One region of the Rhodococcus sp. IEGM 1408 genome, then DNA from elsewhere that is predicted to be linked to it. Evidence: riboswitches for the same ligand, from Rfam matches in the RefSeq annotation. Region 1 holds a riboswitch; each other region holds the start of a gene.
What was found. A riboswitch is a leader RNA that binds a small molecule or an ion and turns the genes downstream of it on or off. The one in region 1 is predicted to bind cobalamin.
Positions count from the first base shown of each region.

Region 2: another riboswitch for cobalamin. It lies ahead of R4P08_RS17215 (VWA domain-containing protein); the one in region 1 lies ahead of R4P08_RS11860 (ABC transporter substrate-binding protein).
Region 3: another riboswitch for cobalamin. It lies ahead of R4P08_RS17995 (VWA domain-containing protein); the one in region 1 lies ahead of R4P08_RS11860 (ABC transporter substrate-binding protein).
Region 4: another riboswitch for cobalamin. It lies ahead of cobN (cobaltochelatase subunit CobN); the one in region 1 lies ahead of R4P08_RS11860 (ABC transporter substrate-binding protein).

Region 1 covers NZ_JAWLRW010000006.1:260,484-264,447, forward strand. Annotated here, with positions in the region: gene R4P08_RS11850 (ABC transporter ATP-binding protein) at 1-630, opposite strand, end outside; gene R4P08_RS11855 (alpha/beta hydrolase) at 689-1,783, shown strand; cobalamin riboswitch at 1,796-1,974, shown strand; gene R4P08_RS11860 (ABC transporter substrate-binding protein) at 2,029-3,102, shown strand; gene R4P08_RS11865 (FecCD family ABC transporter permease) at 3,107-3,964, shown strand, end outside.
Region 2 covers NZ_JAWLRW010000015.1:37,365-41,328, reverse strand. Annotated here, with positions in the region: gene bluB (5,6-dimethylbenzimidazole synthase) at 1-182, shown strand, start outside; gene R4P08_RS17225 (cobalt-precorrin-4/precorrin-4 C(11)-methyltransferase) at 156-938, opposite strand; gene cbiT (precorrin-6Y C5,15-methyltransferase (decarboxylating) subunit CbiT) at 935-2,164, opposite strand; cobalamin riboswitch at 2,240-2,409, shown strand; gene R4P08_RS17215 (VWA domain-containing protein) at 2,431-3,964, shown strand, end outside.
Region 3 covers NZ_JAWLRW010000021.1:11,583-15,546, forward strand. Annotated here, with positions in the region: gene R4P08_RS17995 (VWA domain-containing protein) at 1-1,398, opposite strand, end outside; cobalamin riboswitch at 1,421-1,608, opposite strand; gene cbiT (precorrin-6Y C5,15-methyltransferase (decarboxylating) subunit CbiT) at 1,684-2,928, shown strand; gene R4P08_RS18005 (cobalt-precorrin-4/precorrin-4 C(11)-methyltransferase) at 2,925-3,707, shown strand; gene R4P08_RS18010 (hypothetical protein) at 3,804-3,964, shown strand, end outside.
Region 4 covers NZ_JAWLRW010000015.1:42,857-46,820, forward strand. Annotated here, with positions in the region: gene R4P08_RS17235 (precorrin-2 C(20)-methyltransferase) at 1-536, opposite strand, end outside; gene R4P08_RS17240 (precorrin-8X methylmutase) at 533-1,198, opposite strand; cobalamin riboswitch at 1,252-1,367, opposite strand; gene R4P08_RS17245 (nitrite reductase) at 1,367-2,236, opposite strand; cobalamin riboswitch at 2,315-2,505, shown strand; gene cobN (cobaltochelatase subunit CobN) at 2,523-3,964, shown strand, end outside.

The DNA of each region.
Region 1 (3,964 bases):
GCCGTCACGGATGATGCTCACACGGTCGGCCAGCGCCTCGACCTCCCCCATGATGTGGCTGGAGAGGAGCACGGTGGAACCGCCGTCGACGGCCTCGCGGACACAGTCCTGGAACACCTGCTCCATGAGCGGGTCCAGGCCGGAGGTGGGCTCGTCCAGGACCAGCAATTCGGCGCCGGAGGCCAGCGCGGCGATGAGCGAGACCTTCTGACGGTTCCCCTTGGAGTAGTCGCGGGTGCGTTTGGTGGGGTCCAGGCGGAAGCGCTCCATCAGCTGGTCGCGACGGGCCGGGTCGAGCCCGCCCAGTGCGCGCCCCAGGATGTCGATGCACTGGCCCCCGCTCAGACGGGGCCACAGCGTGACCTCCCCCGGCACATACGCCAACCGGGCGTGGAGGTCGACCGCGTCCCGCCACGGATCACCGCCGAACAGCGTGACCCGGCCCGAATCCGCTCGCATGAGCCCCAGCAGGATCCTGATGGTGGTGGATTTGCCCGAACCGTTGGGCCCGAGGAAGCCGTGTACCTCGCCCCGGCGCACCTCCAGCTCGAGTCCGTCGAGCGCGCGGGTGGCTCCGAACGTCTTGACCAGGTCTTCGACCCGGACCACTTCGCCAGAATCTGAACGCATGACCTGCTCCTTAGTCCGTTCAGTCGATCATCCTCTTGATTCCCGGCACAATGTGGCGATGCGCTCTCCAATGTCCGGACACCGGGATTTCACGCCCTCGATCGCCGACCGCCTCACCAAAGCCGCGATGACCGCCTCCGGCGCACTGCCCGGCCGGTTGATCCAGTTGGCTGCCGGCGCCCCGCGGCGGATCGACGGCCAGGCGTTGGATCCGCACTTCCAGGCCGGGCTCCGGGTGATGTCCCGGCTCTCGGAGGGCGAGTACGAGGACATGCCACTCGCCCAGGCCCGTCGGACGGTCGAGCGGTCGGCGTTCACCGTCTCGGGCGACGGGATCGACCTCGCCGTCGTCAAGGACCTGGTCCTCCCCCTCGCGGGTGACGATCCCGCCCGCGCCGACCTGCCCGCCCGCCTGTACTCGCCCGTCCACGGCGATGAACCTCTACCGATGTTGATCTTCTTCCACGGTGGCGGGTGGGTCCTCGGCAGCATCGACTCCCACGACGCGACCTGCCGCTACATCGCCCGCACGGGCGGCCTCAAGGTCCTGAGCGTGGACTACCGGATGGCCCCCGAGTTCCTCTTCCCCACCGCCGTCGACGACGCCGTGGCCTCCTTCCGATACGTCCGCGACAACGCCGCGACGCTCGGCGTCGATCCGGAGCGGATCGCGGTGGGAGGGGACAGCGCCGGGGGCAACCTCGCCGCGGTCGTGTGCCAGCAGACCCGCGACGCCGGCGAGAAGACGCCCGCCTTCCAACTGCTGTTCGTCCCCGCCACCAACATGTCCGCCCGGACGCGCTCGTTCGAACTGTTCGGCGAGGGCTTCTTCCTGACCGCCAAGAACATGGACTTCTACGAGAACACCTACCTGCGTTCCGACGACGACCGGCTCGACCCGCGCGCCTCCCCGCTGCTGGCCGAGGACTTCTCCGGCCTGCCACCTGCGCACGTCGCCACCGGCGGCTTCGACCCGCTCCGCGACGAGGGTGAGGCCTACGCCCGGAAGCTGGCCGACGCCGGGGTCAAGGTCTCGCTGCGCCGCCACGAGACGTTGGTCCACCCCTTTGTCAACGCCGTCGGCGCCGCCCCGGCCGCCAGGGCCGCGCTGTCGGAGGCCGTGGGCGCGCTGCGGATGGGGCTGGCGTACTGACCCCGCCCCCCGTGTTACCTTGTGATCGCCAGCGAGACCGAAGGGTCGCGGGAATCCGGTGCGAATCCGGAACTGACGCGCAGCGGTGAGGGTGATGGCGGGGCACGATGCCACTGGGCCGCATGGTCTGGGAAGGCGCTCCGTCCAGGTGATCCCGAGTCCGAATACCGGCTGGCCCTCGCGGTGACAACCGCCGGGTCATCACCGGGCTTCGCGTTCCAGGCCCGCGACCTCGGAGCACACTCATGCGTTCTTCCGCCCTGCTCGCCCTCGCCGGCGTCACCCTTCTCGCCCTGACCTCCTGTACAGCCCACGACCCGTCCGCGACCGCCGGCCCGGGCGCCGACCCGATCGAGAACTGCGGGGAGCAGGTGTCGGTCGAGGCCCCGCCCGAGCGGGTCGTCTCGCTCAACCAGGGCTCCACCGAGATCCTGTTCGCCCTCGGCCTCGGCGACCGGATGGTCGGCACCGCGGCCTGGACCGACCCGGTCCTGCCCGAGTTCGCCGAGGTGAACAGGTCGATCCCCCGCCTGGCCGACAACGCGCCGTCGTGGGAGGCCGTCCTCGACGTGGAGCCGGACTTCGTCACGGCCTCCTTCGGCAGCACCCTCGGCGAGGGCGGGGTCGCGGGACGCGCGCAGTTCCACGAGCTCGGCGTGGGCACCTACCTGTCCCCGGCCGACTGCGTGGGCAAGGTCGCCGATTCCGGGGACGGGGTCCGCGAGACCCCCTACACCGCGTCCCTGCTGTACCGCGAGATCGCCGAGCTCGCGCGGATCTTCGACGTGGAACAGGCCGGGGACGAGCTGGTGGCGGACCTGCAGCGGCGGCTCGAGGCGGCCGGGGCGAGCGTCGATGCCAGCGGGCTCTCCGCGATGTACTGGTTCGCCAATTCCGAGTCCCCGTACCTGGCCGGTTGTTGCGGCGCCCCCGGCCTCATCTCGACCACCCTGGGCCTGGAGAACGTCTTCGACGACACCACCCAGGAGTGGCCGCAGATCAGCTGGGAGGTCGTGGCCGAGCGCGACCCCGACGTGATCGTCGTGGGAGACCTGACCCGGAAGAGCCAGACCGCCGAGACCGCCGGCGCCAAGATCGCCTACCTTGAGTCCAACCCCGTCACCCGGGAGATGACGGCGGTCCGGGAGAGGCGGTACATCGACGTCACCGGCGCCGAGATGAACCCCTCGCTCCGCACGGTCTACGGGGTGGAGACCGTCGCGGCGGGTCTCACCGCGCTGGGACTCCTCACTCCGGGCCGCACCGAGCCGGGCCTCAGCGAACCGGGCCCGGCCAGCGCCCCGGACCCGGCCAACTGACCCGATGACCCTCGCACCCGAGAGGCCCACCGCCACGGGGGCCCCGGCGTCACCGCACCGGCAACCGCCCCTGCGCCGACCGACCGCGCTGGTCACCCTGTGGCTCGGCGGCCTGGGGCTGCTGACCGTGTCGACGGCGCTCGTCATCACCATCGGTCCGTCCGGACTCACCAGCGCCGACGTCCTCCAGTCCGCCCTGGCCCGACTCACGGGTTCCGACTCCGGGCTCACGCGTATCCAGGAGGGGATCATCTGGAACCTGCGACTGCCACGCACCCTGATGGCCGCCCTGGCCGGGGCCGGGCTCGCGCTGTGCGGCGTGATCCTGCAGTCGCTGCTGCGCAACCCCCTGGCCGACCCGTACATCCTCGGCATCTCCTCAGGGGCGTCGACCGGGGCGGTGCTCGTGGTGGTGCTCGGCGTCGGCGCGGGCGCGTTCGGGCTCACCACGGGGGCGTTCGTCGGAGCGCTGACCGCGTTCGGGTTCGTGCTGGTCCTGGCCTTCGCCTCCGGCGGGACCACCGACCGGGTGGTGCTGGCGGGGGTCGCTGCGACCCAGCTGTTCTCCGCGGTGACCTCGTTCGTCGTCTACATCGCCGCCGACGCCGAGCAGACCCGCGGGGTGCTGTTCTGGCTGCTGGGCTCGCTGGCCTCCGTCCGGTGGTCGGACGTGGTGGTGTGCGGGGTCGTGGTCCTGCTCGGGCTCGTGGCGTGCCTGCTGCACACCTCCAGCCTCGACGCGTTCACCTTCGGCCAGGACGCCGCGGCCACTCTCGGCGTCAACGTGGCCCGCACCCGGCTGGTGCTCATGGTGGTGACCGCGCTCGTCACGGCCGTCATCGTGAGCACCTGCGGGGCGATC
Region 2 (3,964 bases), on a different contig from region 1:
TGGGAATGGGCTGGGTGAGCCTCGTGGACCCCACCCATCTCTCCGAGAGCGTTCCGCTGCCGGAGGACGCCCGTCCCCTGGCATACCTGTGCCTGGGTCATCCGGCCCTGGACCTCAAGGAGCCACTGCTCCAGACCGTCGGCTGGGAACGGCGTTCACCGTTGCCGGTCGACTGGATCTAGCGTACGGCGCTTGGCCTCACGCTCGGGGTCTGAGGCATAGAGCCAGGACTCCGCCGTGCCCGGCCGCTCCAGCGCGCGGCCGACCAGGATGACCGCGGCCTGGCGCAGGCCTGCGCCCTCAACCGCATCCGCGATGTCGGCAAGGGTGCCTCGTAGTTCCACGCGGTGGGGCCTACTGGCGTTGGAGACCACCGCCACCGGGCAATCGGCGTCATGCGTGGGCACCAACCGCTCTGCGATCTCACGGATCCGGGTGATCGCCAAATGTAGCACCAGCGTGGCGCCGGTGGCGGCGAAGTTCTCCAGCGACTCCGTCGACGGCATCGCGGTGGAGCGGGCCTGGACTCGGGTGAGCACCACCGACTGCACGAGCTCGGGAACAGTGAGCTCCACACCCAGCTCCGCAGCTGCGGCTGCGTACGCCGGGACGCCCGGGACCACATCCCACGGCACACCCGCCGCGTCGAGGCGGCGGGTCTGTTCGGCGAGCGCAGAGTAGAGCGACGGGTCGCCCGAACACAGCCGGACCACCTCGAGGCCAGCAGCGTGGGCCTCAGCCAGTTCGGCGATGATCCCGTCGAGATCCAGGTGCTGGGTGTCCACCAGCCGGGCGTCGGGGCGGCAGTGGTCGAGCACTCCCTCGTCGAGATACGTACCCGCGTACAGGCAGACGTCCGCGGTCCGAAGCGCCTCCACCGCACGCAGCGTGAGCAGGTCGGCGGCGCCGGGGCCGGCTCCGACGAAGTGAATGGTCACGAGGTCTCCTCCATCGGCTCCGAAAAGGGCTTGACTGCAGCCCACTGCACCACAGCCCGCGCGGGGGCCCAGCCGGTGAACCTGCCGATCGAGTCGGCCCGCTCGCCCTGCAGCCGGGTCAGTTCGCCGCCGAACTCGGCGCGGGCGTCCACGAGTACTCGCTCGGTCTCTAGCGTCACCGCGTGGGCGACCAGCCTGCCACCGGGACGCACCGCGTCCCAACACTGCCGCAGCAGTCCCGACGCGGTGCTGCCGCCGCCGACGAAGACGGCATCGGGATCCGGGAGCCCGTCGAGAGCCTGCGGCGCCCAGCCGTGGACGAGCTCCAGAGAGGGAACCCCCAGCGTGCGGGCGTTGCGCTCGATGCGCGACGCCCGCTCGGGATCAGCCTCGACCGCGATCGTCCGGCAAGACGGATGCACCCGCATCCACTCGATGCCCACCGACCCGGCGCCCGCGCCCACGTCCCACAGCAATTCACCGGCAGAGGGCGCGAGCCGGGACAGGGCGGAAGCCCGCAGATCCCGGCGGGTCAGTTGGCCATCGTTCTCGAAGGCGTCATCGGGCAGGCCCGGGGCCAGGCCGAGCGGGCGCGCGGAGGCGCCGGCCACGCACTCAACGGCCAGAACGTGCAGGGCAGGCGCCTCGCGACCCGGCTCCCAGTCTCGCGCCCGGCAGCTCGTGCGCGCCTCCGACGGGCTCCCAAGATCGGAGAGCACGGTCAGCGCGCTCCCCCCGAAGCCCGCGCCGGTCAGCATCGAGGCGACCTCCGAAGGGGTGTACCGGTCGGCCGAGAGCACGAGCAGACGACGCCCTGGCGCCAACTCGCGGGCGAGGACCCGGTGGTCGCGCACCACTGCCACCGTGGCGGCAGGCCACCGCATCCGGGCACGGCCCAGCGCGACCGAAGACACCGCCGGCAGCACCTCCACCGCCTCCGCACCGAGCAGGTCGATCAGCGTCGTTGCCACCCCCGCCACCAGCGGATCACCTGAGGCCAGGGCGACAATCGACCGCCCGCGGAACCGCTCGAGAACCTCGGGAAACCCGGCCCGCAGCGGCCGCGGCCAGGGCACGCGCTCGGCCGCCACGTCACCTGGAACCAGCGCCAGATGACGCTCCCCGCCCAGCAGCACGTCGGCCTCGCGGACGGTGCGACGGCGCGCCTCGTCGAGCCCCGCCCAGCCGTCACCGCCGATCCCCACCACGACCACCCGTGCGTTCATGACGCGGAACCCTACCGCCGAGCCCCGCCGCCCAGATCCCCAGGACGCTGAGTAGTCTCGAAACTGAACCACAACTTCACCCCAACAGCACGAGGTGTCCCACGGCCGCTCCGGCGGCCGGAGGGGAGAATCTGGGAAGCCGGTGAGAATCCGGCACAGGGCCCGCTACGGTAACCCGCGCCTTCGACGCCAGCGCCGAATGAGCCGGGAAGTCCGGGAGACCGGCCTCGCGCTGACTAGTCTGGCAGACGAGAGCGGGAGCCCCCATGCCACAGCACTACCCCTTCAGCGCCGTCGTCGGTTCCGGCGACATGGCGCTGGCGTTGGCCCTCACCGCGGTCTCGCCGTCGGTCGGCGGCGTGCTGATCCGCGGCGAGAAGGGCACCGCCAAGTCCACCATGGTCCGCGCCCTCGCCGGTATCCTGCCGCAGATCGAGGTCGTGACCGGCGACAGGTTCTCCAGCGCGCCGGACGACCGCGGCACCGACACCCCGGACGGGCCCCTACCGCTGGACGCGCCGACCGAGCGCCGGCCGGTCCGCCTGGTAGAACTGCCGCTCGGCGCGACCGAGGACCGCATCGCCGGGTCCCTGCACTTGGAGAAGGCCCTGAGCGAGGGCGTCACCGCGTTCGAGCCGGGCCTGCTGGCCCGTGCGCACCGCGGAATCCTCTACGTGGACGAGGTCAACCTGCTCCACGACCACGTGGTGGACCAGCTCCTCGACGCCGCCGCCATGGGCCGGGTCACCGTGGAGCGCGACGGGGTGTCCGTGGAGCACGCGGCGCGCTTCGTCCTGATCGGCACCATGAACCCGGAGGAGGGCGAGCTCCGGCCCCAGCTGCTCGACCGCTTCGGCCTCACCGTCGAGGTGGCAGCCCCGCGCGATCCATCGCTGCGGGCGAAGGTGATCCGCCGCCGGGTCGCCTTCGATTCCGACCCCGAGGGCTTCTGCGCCACCTATGCGGCCGACGAGCAGGCCCTGCGCGAGCAGATCGTCGCCGCCCGGGAGCGCGTGGGCGGCATCGAGCCCACCGACTGGGCGCTGAACAAGATCGCTACCGTCTGCGCGGGCTTCGACGTCGACGGCATGCGCGCCGACATCGTCACCGCGCGAACGGCCGCTGCCCACGCGGCGTGGGAGGGCCGGGACCGGATCACGCGCGCCGACATCCGCGTCGCCGCGCGGATGGCGCTCCCCCACCGCCGGCGGCGCGCGCCGTTCGACGCCCCGGGCCTGGACGAGGAGCTCCTCGACCGGCTCCTGGGGGACGACGACGAGCCCGATCCGCGCGACGGCGGGCCCGGCACGGATGGCCCAGAAGGCGACCAGGGCGACGACGACCACACGGGCGACCACTCGGCCGGCCCGCAGGACGCCGGCTCCGGCGCGTCAGCCGACACCGGCGACGCCGGAGACACCGAGGGCCACGAGCCCCCGCCCGGGGACAACGCGCCCACGGCACCCGAGCAGTCAGACCCCCACTCCGGCAGCGGGCCGGAGCAGGGAGACCGCACCAACACCAACACCGACGCCGACGACCCGCGGCCCGACGGCGACGGGGCCGAGCAGGACGGCGGGGTCGAGAAGGACGGCAAGGCTGGCGGCGCCGCGACCGCTCCGGGAACGGTGGCGGCGGCCTCTGCGCCGTACCGCACACGAATGCTGACCGTCACCGGGACGGGAAACGGGGTCTCCGGCCGCCGGTCCCGCGCGATCACGACCACCGGCCGGCGCACCGGCTCAGGCGGGTTCACCGGCTCCGACGTGCACCTGCCCGCCACGATCCGCGCCGCCGCGC
Region 3 (3,964 bases), on a different contig from region 1:
GCCGTGACCGGTGCCGGTGACGGCGAGCAGGCGGGTCCGGTACGGCTCCGAGGCCGCGGTGACCGTGCCGGGCTCGGGCCGGGTGGGCCCGGGGGCGTCGGGCTGGGAGGCGTCGCCGGCCTGATCTGCGCCGTCGGCAACCTCGTCACCGGCCTCAATGCCTGTCTCGTCCGCAGAGTCGCGGTCGTACTCGGCCTGGCGGCCAGCGTCATCGCTCGCCTGATCGGCCGAGGCCTGCGCCGGGGTCGACTCTGCGCCGGGGGCGTCTGCCGGGGCGGACTCGGCATCCGTAGTGTCTGCCAGCGCGGACGCGTCTGCGGACTCAGACTGATCGGCGTCCTCGGCCGGCGCGGTCTCGTCCCGGGGGTCGGGGTCGGGATGGGGCTCGTCGTCGTCGCCCAGGAGCCGTTCCAACAGGTCCTCGTCGAGCCCCGGCGCATCGAACGGGGCGCGTCGCCGGCGGTGCGGCAGCGCCATGCGCGCGGCGACGCGGATGTCCTCGCGGGTGATCCGGGTCCGGCCCTGCCAGGCGGCGTGGGCGGCGGCGGTGCGGGCGGTGACGATGTCGGCGCGCATGCCGTCCACGTCGAAGCCCGCGCACACCCGGGCGATGGTGGTCAGCGCCCAGGGGGTCAGGCTCACCCGGCCGAGCACGCGACGCGCGGCGGCGATCCGTTCGCGCAGCGCGCGCTCGTCGGCGGCGTGGTCGGCGGCGAACCCCGCGGGGTCGGCTTCGAAGGCGATCCGGCGGCGCACCACCTCGGCCCGCAGGACGGGGTCGCGTGGCGCGGCCACCTCCACGGTCAGGCCGAAGCGGTCAAGGAGCTGTGGCCGGAGCTCACCCTCCTCGGGGTTCATGGTGCCGATCAGCACGAAGCGCGCGGCGTGCTCCACCGAGATGCCGTCGCGCTCCACGGTCACCCGCCCCATCGCGGCGGCGTCGAGCAGCAGGTCCACCACATGGTCGTGGAGCAGGTTGACCTCGTCCACGTAGAGCAGTCCGCGGTGCGCGCGGGCGAGCAGTCCCGGCTGGAACACCGTCACGCCGGCGGCGAGCGCACTCTCCAGGTGTAGTGATCCGGTGATGCGGTCCTCGGACACCCCGATCGGCAACTCGACCAGGCGGACCGGCCGCCGCTCGGTGGGTGCGTCGTGGGGGATCAGTCCGTCCGGCGTCTCAGAACCGCCGTCGTCGGGTGCGGAGGAGAAGCGGTCGCCGGTGACGACCTCGATCTCCGGCAGGATCCCGGCGAGGGCGCGGACCATCGTGGACTTGGCCGTGCCCTTCTCGCCGCGGATCAGTACGCCGCCGACCGACGGGGACACCGCGGTCAGGGTCAGGGCCAGCGCCATGTCGTCGGAACCGACGACAGCGCTGAAGGGGTAATGCTGTGGCATGGGGGCTCCCGCTCTCGTCTGCCAGGTGCGGTCAGCGCGAGGCCGGTCTCCGGACTTCCCGGCTCATCTCGGGCGATCGCGCTGGGCGCGGACGCCTGAGAGGCCGGGTTACCGTAGCGGGCCCTGTGCCGGATTCTCACCGGCTTCCCAGATTCTCCCCTCCGCCCCGCCTCGGGCGGGTCGTGGGGCACCTCGTGCTGTTGGGGTGAAGTTGTTGTGCACGGCCGAGGCTAGCCCAACGGGCTGACCCGGGGCGCCGCAGGTGTCGCGGTAGGGTTCCGCGTCATGAACGCACGGGTGGTGGTCGTCGGCATCGGCGGCGACGGGTGGGCGGGGCTCGACGAGGCCCGCCGTCGTGCCGTTCTGGGCGCCGAGGTGTTGCTCGGCGGGGAGCGTCATCTGGCGATGGTTCCGGGCGATGTGACGGCCGAACGCGTGCCGTGGCCGCGGCCGCTGCGGGACGGATTGCCGGCCGTGCTCGAGCAGTGGGCCGGGCGATCGATCGTGGCCCTGGCCTCGGGCGATCCGCTGGTCGCCGGGGTCGGCACCACCCTGATCGGTGTGCTCGGCGCGGACGCGGTGGAGGTGCTCCCGGCGGTGTCCTCGGTCGCCCTGGCCCGCGCCCGGATGCGGTGGCCGGCCGAGTCCGTGGCGGTGCTGCGCGACCACCGCACGCTCCTTCGCGAACTCGCGCCGGGGCGGCGTCTGTTGGTGCTGAGCGCCGACCGACACACGCCTTCGGAGGCCGCCGCGACGCTTGTCGGCGCCGGATTCGGGGGGAGCGCGCTCACTGTCCTCTCCGATCTGGGGAGCCCGTCGGAGGCGCGCGAGACCTGCGCGGCGCACGACTGGGCGCCCGGTCGTCAGGCCCCCGCCCTGCACGTTCTGGCCGTCGACTGCCTGGCAGATGCCACCGCCCGGCCGCTCGGGCTGGCGCCCGGTTTGCCCGACGATGCCTTTGAGAACGACGGCCAGCTCACCCGCCGTGACCTACGTGCCTCGGCCCTGTCCCGCCTCGCGCCGTCGGCCGGTGAGCTGCTGTGGGATGTGGGCGCCGGCGCCGGGTCGGTGGGCATCGAGTGGATGCGCGCGCACCCGTCGTGTCGGGCTGTCGCTGTGGAGGCCGATCCCGGGCGGGCCGCGCGGATCGAGCGCAATGCGGCCGCGCTCGGCGTGCCCGCGCTGGAGGTCGTCCACGGCCGGGCGCCCCAGGCTCTGGACGGTCTGCCGCGGCCGGACGCGGTGTTCATCGGTGGGGGCGGCACCGCTCCTGGCCTGCTGAGACAGTGCTGGGAAGCACTTCGTCCCGGCGGACGGCTGGTCGCGCATGCGGTGACCCTGGAGACCGAGCGCCTGGTGGTCGACGCCCGCGCCGAATTCGGCGGGGAGCTGACCAGGATCCAGGTCGAGCACGCCGACTCGATCGGCCGGTTCACCGGCTGGGCGCCAGCGCGGGCCGTGGTGCAGTGGGCGGCCGTGAAGCCCTTCGTCGCTGCGGCTGATACTTCGGAAACAGGGGAGAGCTCGTGACCGTTCACTTCGTGGGAGCCGGCCCCGGCGCCGCTGACCTGCTGACGCTGCGCGCGGCTGCGGCGCTTGCCGCCGCCGACGTGTGCCTGTACGCGGGGACGTATCTCGACGACGGGGTGCTCGACCACTGCCGACCCGAGGCCCGGTTGGTGGACACCCAGCATCTGGATCTGGACGGGATCATCGCCGAGATCGTCGCCGCCCGCTCCGAGGGGCTCGAGGTGGTCCGGCTGTGTTCGGGTGACCCGTCGCTGTACTCGGCGCTCGCCGAGCAGACTCGCCGCCTCGACGCGGCCGGCGTGCCGTGGGATGTGGTCCCGGGCGTTCCCGCCTATGCGGCTGCTGCCGCCGAGCTGGGCGTCGAACTAACGGTTCCCGAGGTAGTGCAGTCGGTGGTGCTCACAAGAGTCCAGGACCGATCCACCGTGATGCCGTCGACGGAGTCCCTGGAGAACTTCGCCGCCACCGGCGCCACACTGGTCCTGCACCTGGCGATCACCCGCACCCGAGAACTCGCCGGGCGACTGATCCCCACGCATGGCGCCGACTGCCCGGTGGCCGTTGTCGCCAATGCCAGCCGCCCGCATCGCGTGGAACTGCGCGGCACTCTCGCCGACATCGCCGACGTGGTGGAGGCCGCCGGGCTGCGACAGGCGGCGGTCATCCTGGTCGGCCGCGCGCTCGTCCGGCCGGGAGAGGCGGAGTCCTGGCTCTACGCTTCGGATCCCGAGCGTGAGTCGAAGCGGCGGAGTGTCGCCGATACGCTCGGAGGGGATTGAACGCGGACGGCGCCCGAGCGCGACCAGGGAATTCCACGTAATCCCGATTACAGTCCGTCGAGGTACCACAAACATCGACAAGACGCGCACGAGCGCTTGATCCTGAATGCACTTCAGGGAGTATTCGGCGGAAACGTACGCGGATCACAATACTATTCATCTACCTCTGGGGACTCCGGGGAGATCGACGCGCTGGTCCTTGCTGAGTGGCCACTCGTTGTCGAAGGTAAGGCGATCAGTCTGACGGAAGAAGGTCG
Region 4 (3,964 bases), on a different contig from region 1:
AGCTCGGGCTCCGGCAGGGTCCCGGGCAGGACGGTGAGGACGTCGGTCTGGCGGACCAGGGGCGTGGCCGCGGCGGCGGTCGCGGCGGCGAACGCCGGTATGCCGGGCACGATCTCGGTGACGAACCGGCCCGAGAGCTTGTCGTGCATGTACATGAAGGAGCCGTAGAACAACGGGTCCCCCTCGGCGAGCAGGACCACGTCCCGTCCGGCCGCGAGGTGCTCGGCCAGGCGCTGCGCGGCGCGGTCGTAGAAGTCCGCGATCGCTCCCGCGTACCCGCCGGGGTGGTCGGTGAGGCCGGTAGTCACCGGGTACTCCAGCACCTCCTCGACCGCACCGGCGGGGATGAGGTCGGCGGCGATCCGCCTGGCGTTGGAGGCCTTGCCGCGGCCGGCGTGATAGGCCACCACGTCGGCGGCTCCGATCAGGCGGGCCGCCTTGAGGGTGATCAGCTCGGGGTCGCCGGGTCCCACGCCGATGCCGAACAGCCGGCCCAGCCTGTCGCCGACTGCTGCGCCCGCCGGACCGGTACTCACTCGGCCACCTGCGCCAGAGCGTTGACCGCCGACGCCGTCATCGCGGATCCGCCGCGTCGGCCGTGGACGGTGACAAACGGGATGTCGATACCGTGGTCGTCTGCCAGGGCGGCCAGCGCTGCCTTGGATTCCGCGGCGCCGATGAACCCGACAGGGCACCCGACGATCGCGGCGGGCCGGGGCGCGCCGTCGAGCAGCATCTCTAGCAGGTGGAACAGGGCGGTGGGGGCGTTGCCGATCGCCACCACGGCGCCGTCCAGGCGGTCACCCCACAGCGAGAGGGCGGCGGCGGAGCGGGTCGTGCCCATCCGTCGGGCCAGCTCGGGGACGGCCGGATCGCTTAGCAGACACACCACGTCGTTGTCCCGGGAGAGCCTGGCCCGGGTGATGCCGGAGGCGATCATGTGGGCGTCGCAGAGGATCGGCGACCCGGCGTCGAGCGCGGACCGAGCGGCACCGACCAGCCCAGGATGGACCTGCAGGTCGTTCACGAGGTCGGTCTGTCCGGTGCCGTGCACCATCCGGACGGCGAGCCGCTCGGCGTCCGGCGGGATCCGGGACAGGTCGGTCTCTCGCCGGATCGTGGCGAACGAGTCGAGGTAGATCGCCGGCCCGTCGTCGACGTAGTCGTATCGGCGCGGGGGCCGGTGAGCAGCAGGCATGGAGTCCTCCTCGGGGTTCTCGCCCCGGTCAGAAGTCACAGGCGGCGCGGCAGGAAGCGCGCCGATCCCGCGGCCAGTTTCTGGCTTGTCGACCCGCATGTCGGGCCTCACAGTGGCGGAACCGCCCCGGACTCGCACCGGGTTCCTCACCGTGGGACAGCAGGTATCCTACGCGCGCACGATGAGCACGCCACGCCACGGGGTGACCACGAGCTCGTCCGGAGCCGGGTCGGTGAGCCGGGCGATCAGCGCGCGGTCGAGGATCCCGTCCGGTGCCTCGACGTGCTCGAGCGGTCCTGTCGAGCCGGGAACCGGCCCGTACGGCAGGGCGGGTGAGGGGCTCGGGACCCGACCGTCGCCCGGGCGTGGGGCGACGAGGGGCTCGGAAAGTTCCCGCACGTGCCAGGGGGCATCGGGGCCGTCGCCGCGGGCGCGGGCGAACTCGCGCGCCAGGCCGAGCAGATGGTCGGCGGCCTCGTCGACGGGCACCACCCTGGACCAGTGCTCGCCCACCCGAAGTTGCACGGTGTCGGAATCGAGCACCGCGAGCCCCAGATCGGCGGCACGGTCCACGAGATCGCCGCGGCCGTCGTCGAGGACGAACAGGAAGCGACCCGACAGCCCGGCCAGTCCGGGATCCGCGCGGAGCCCGGCGTCGAGGCGCTCGGTCACCGGGCGCAGGTCCGCCCGACCGCCCGACAGCCCGGTGAGGGGGGAGACGAGAATGTTCCGGACGAGGTCGTGCGTCGGCGCGGGTAGCAGGCCGGTGGCGGCGATCGCGGAGATGACCCGGGTGTCGAGTTGCCCGTCCGGCCCGGTCGGCAGGGCACGCAGTTGCAGGTTCGCGCGGGCGGTGACGTGCACGTCGTCGTCGCCGTATCGCGCCGCGACCCCGTGCAGCGCGGCGAGGGCCGTCGGCGATATGCGCCCGCCGGGCACGCGCAGCCGCACCAGGGCGCCGTCGTCCGCGGGCCAGGGGCGCAGCACTCCCGGGCACATGTCCGTGCGGGTGCGGCGGGTCGGTTGGCTGGCACTCACGGACACAGTGTGGCAGCCGGGCGTGGTCGGGGTCGCGGTGAGTCGACGCCCGAGCGCCGCCGGAGTCCCGGGGCCGGATAGGCTCGCCGGTGCCGTGGTGCTCGGGAAGCCGGAGGAGAAGCCGGCGCGGCCCTCGCCACTGTAGTCGCGGAGCCATGCACTCCGAGCCGTCCCCGAACTGGCCGGAGGAACCGGGTACCTCACCCGGGGACATCGAGCATGGCGTCGACGCGAAAGCCAGGAGACCGGCCACGGCGACATGTTCCACGAGGTTTTGGAGAAGAACATGCGCCATGACCGGCGTTCGGCGTCCCCTGATGACGCCTCGGCACCACCACAGGCACCACGCATCACCCTGCTGTCCACCTCGGACACGGATCTGCTGTCCGCGCGGGCCTCGCGCGCCGAGTGGACGCTCGGCAACCCGTCCCGGATCGACGTCGAGGAGGACCTGCCCGGTCTGCTCGCCGGCGCCGACCTGGTGGTGGTCCGGATCCTCGGTTCGCGGCGGTCGTGGGAGTCCGGGTTCGCCGCGGTCCTGGCCTCGGGGAGGCCGGTGGTGGTCCTGGGCGGCGAGCAGACCCCGGACGCCGACCTGATGGAGCTGTCCACGGTGCCGATCGGTATCGCGGCCGAGGCGCACCGCTACCTCGCCGAGGGTGGGGAACGGAACTTCGCCCAGCTCCACGCCTTCCTCTCGGACACCGTGCTGCTCACCGGTGCCGGCTTCGAGCCGCCGGAGAGCGTGCCGGTGTGGGGGGTGCCGCCGCGCCCGGGAGCCGACGGCCACGGCGCGGGCGACGGCGCGGGCCTGGGCGCGGGGAACGACCAGAACGACCGGATCGACGAGGACAACGCCGGCGACCGCGACGACTCCCGCCCCCGCGTGGGAGTGCTCTACTACCGAGCCCACGAGGTCAGCGGCAACTCCGAGTTCGCGCACGCGCTCGCCGACGCGATCGACGCCACCGGGCACGCCGTGGGAGTGCCGGTCTTCGCCGGATCGCTGCGCTCGGCGCCCGACGAGCTGTTCGACGCGCTCGGCACGCTCGACGCCCTGGTCGTCACCGTGCTGGCCGCCGGCGGCACCACTCCGGGCGCGGTGAGCGCGGGTGGCGAGGACGAGACCTGGGACGTGACGCGCATCGCCGCCCTGGACATCCCCGTCCTGCAGGGCCTGTGCCTGACCTGGAGCCGGGAGGACTGGGCGGCCTCCGACGACGGCGTGAACCCGCTGGACTCGGCCAACCAGATCGCCATCCCGGAGTTCGACGGCCGGATCATCACCGCACCGTTCTCGTTCAAGGAGATCGACGTCGACGGCCTGCCCCGCTACGTGGCCGACCCCGAGCGGTGCGCGCGCGTCGCCGGGATCGCCGTGGCCCACGCGCGGCTTCGCCACGTGGCGCCCGCCGACCGCCGGGTCGCGCTGGTCCTGTCGGCCTACCCGACCAAGCACTCCCGCATCGGCAACGCCGTCGGCCTGGACACCCCGGTCTCGACCATCCGCCTGCTGCGCCGGTTGCGCGACGAGGGCTACGACCTGGGCCCGGACGACGGCCCCATCGCCCGGTTCCTGGACACCGCCAGGGACTACGCCGACGACACCGGGTTCGCCGACGACACCGCCGCCGGCGACGCCCTCATCCACGCGCTCATCGCCGCGGGCGGTCAGGACGAGGAGTGGCTCACCAGCGCCCAGCTCACCGACAGTCACGTGCGGATCTC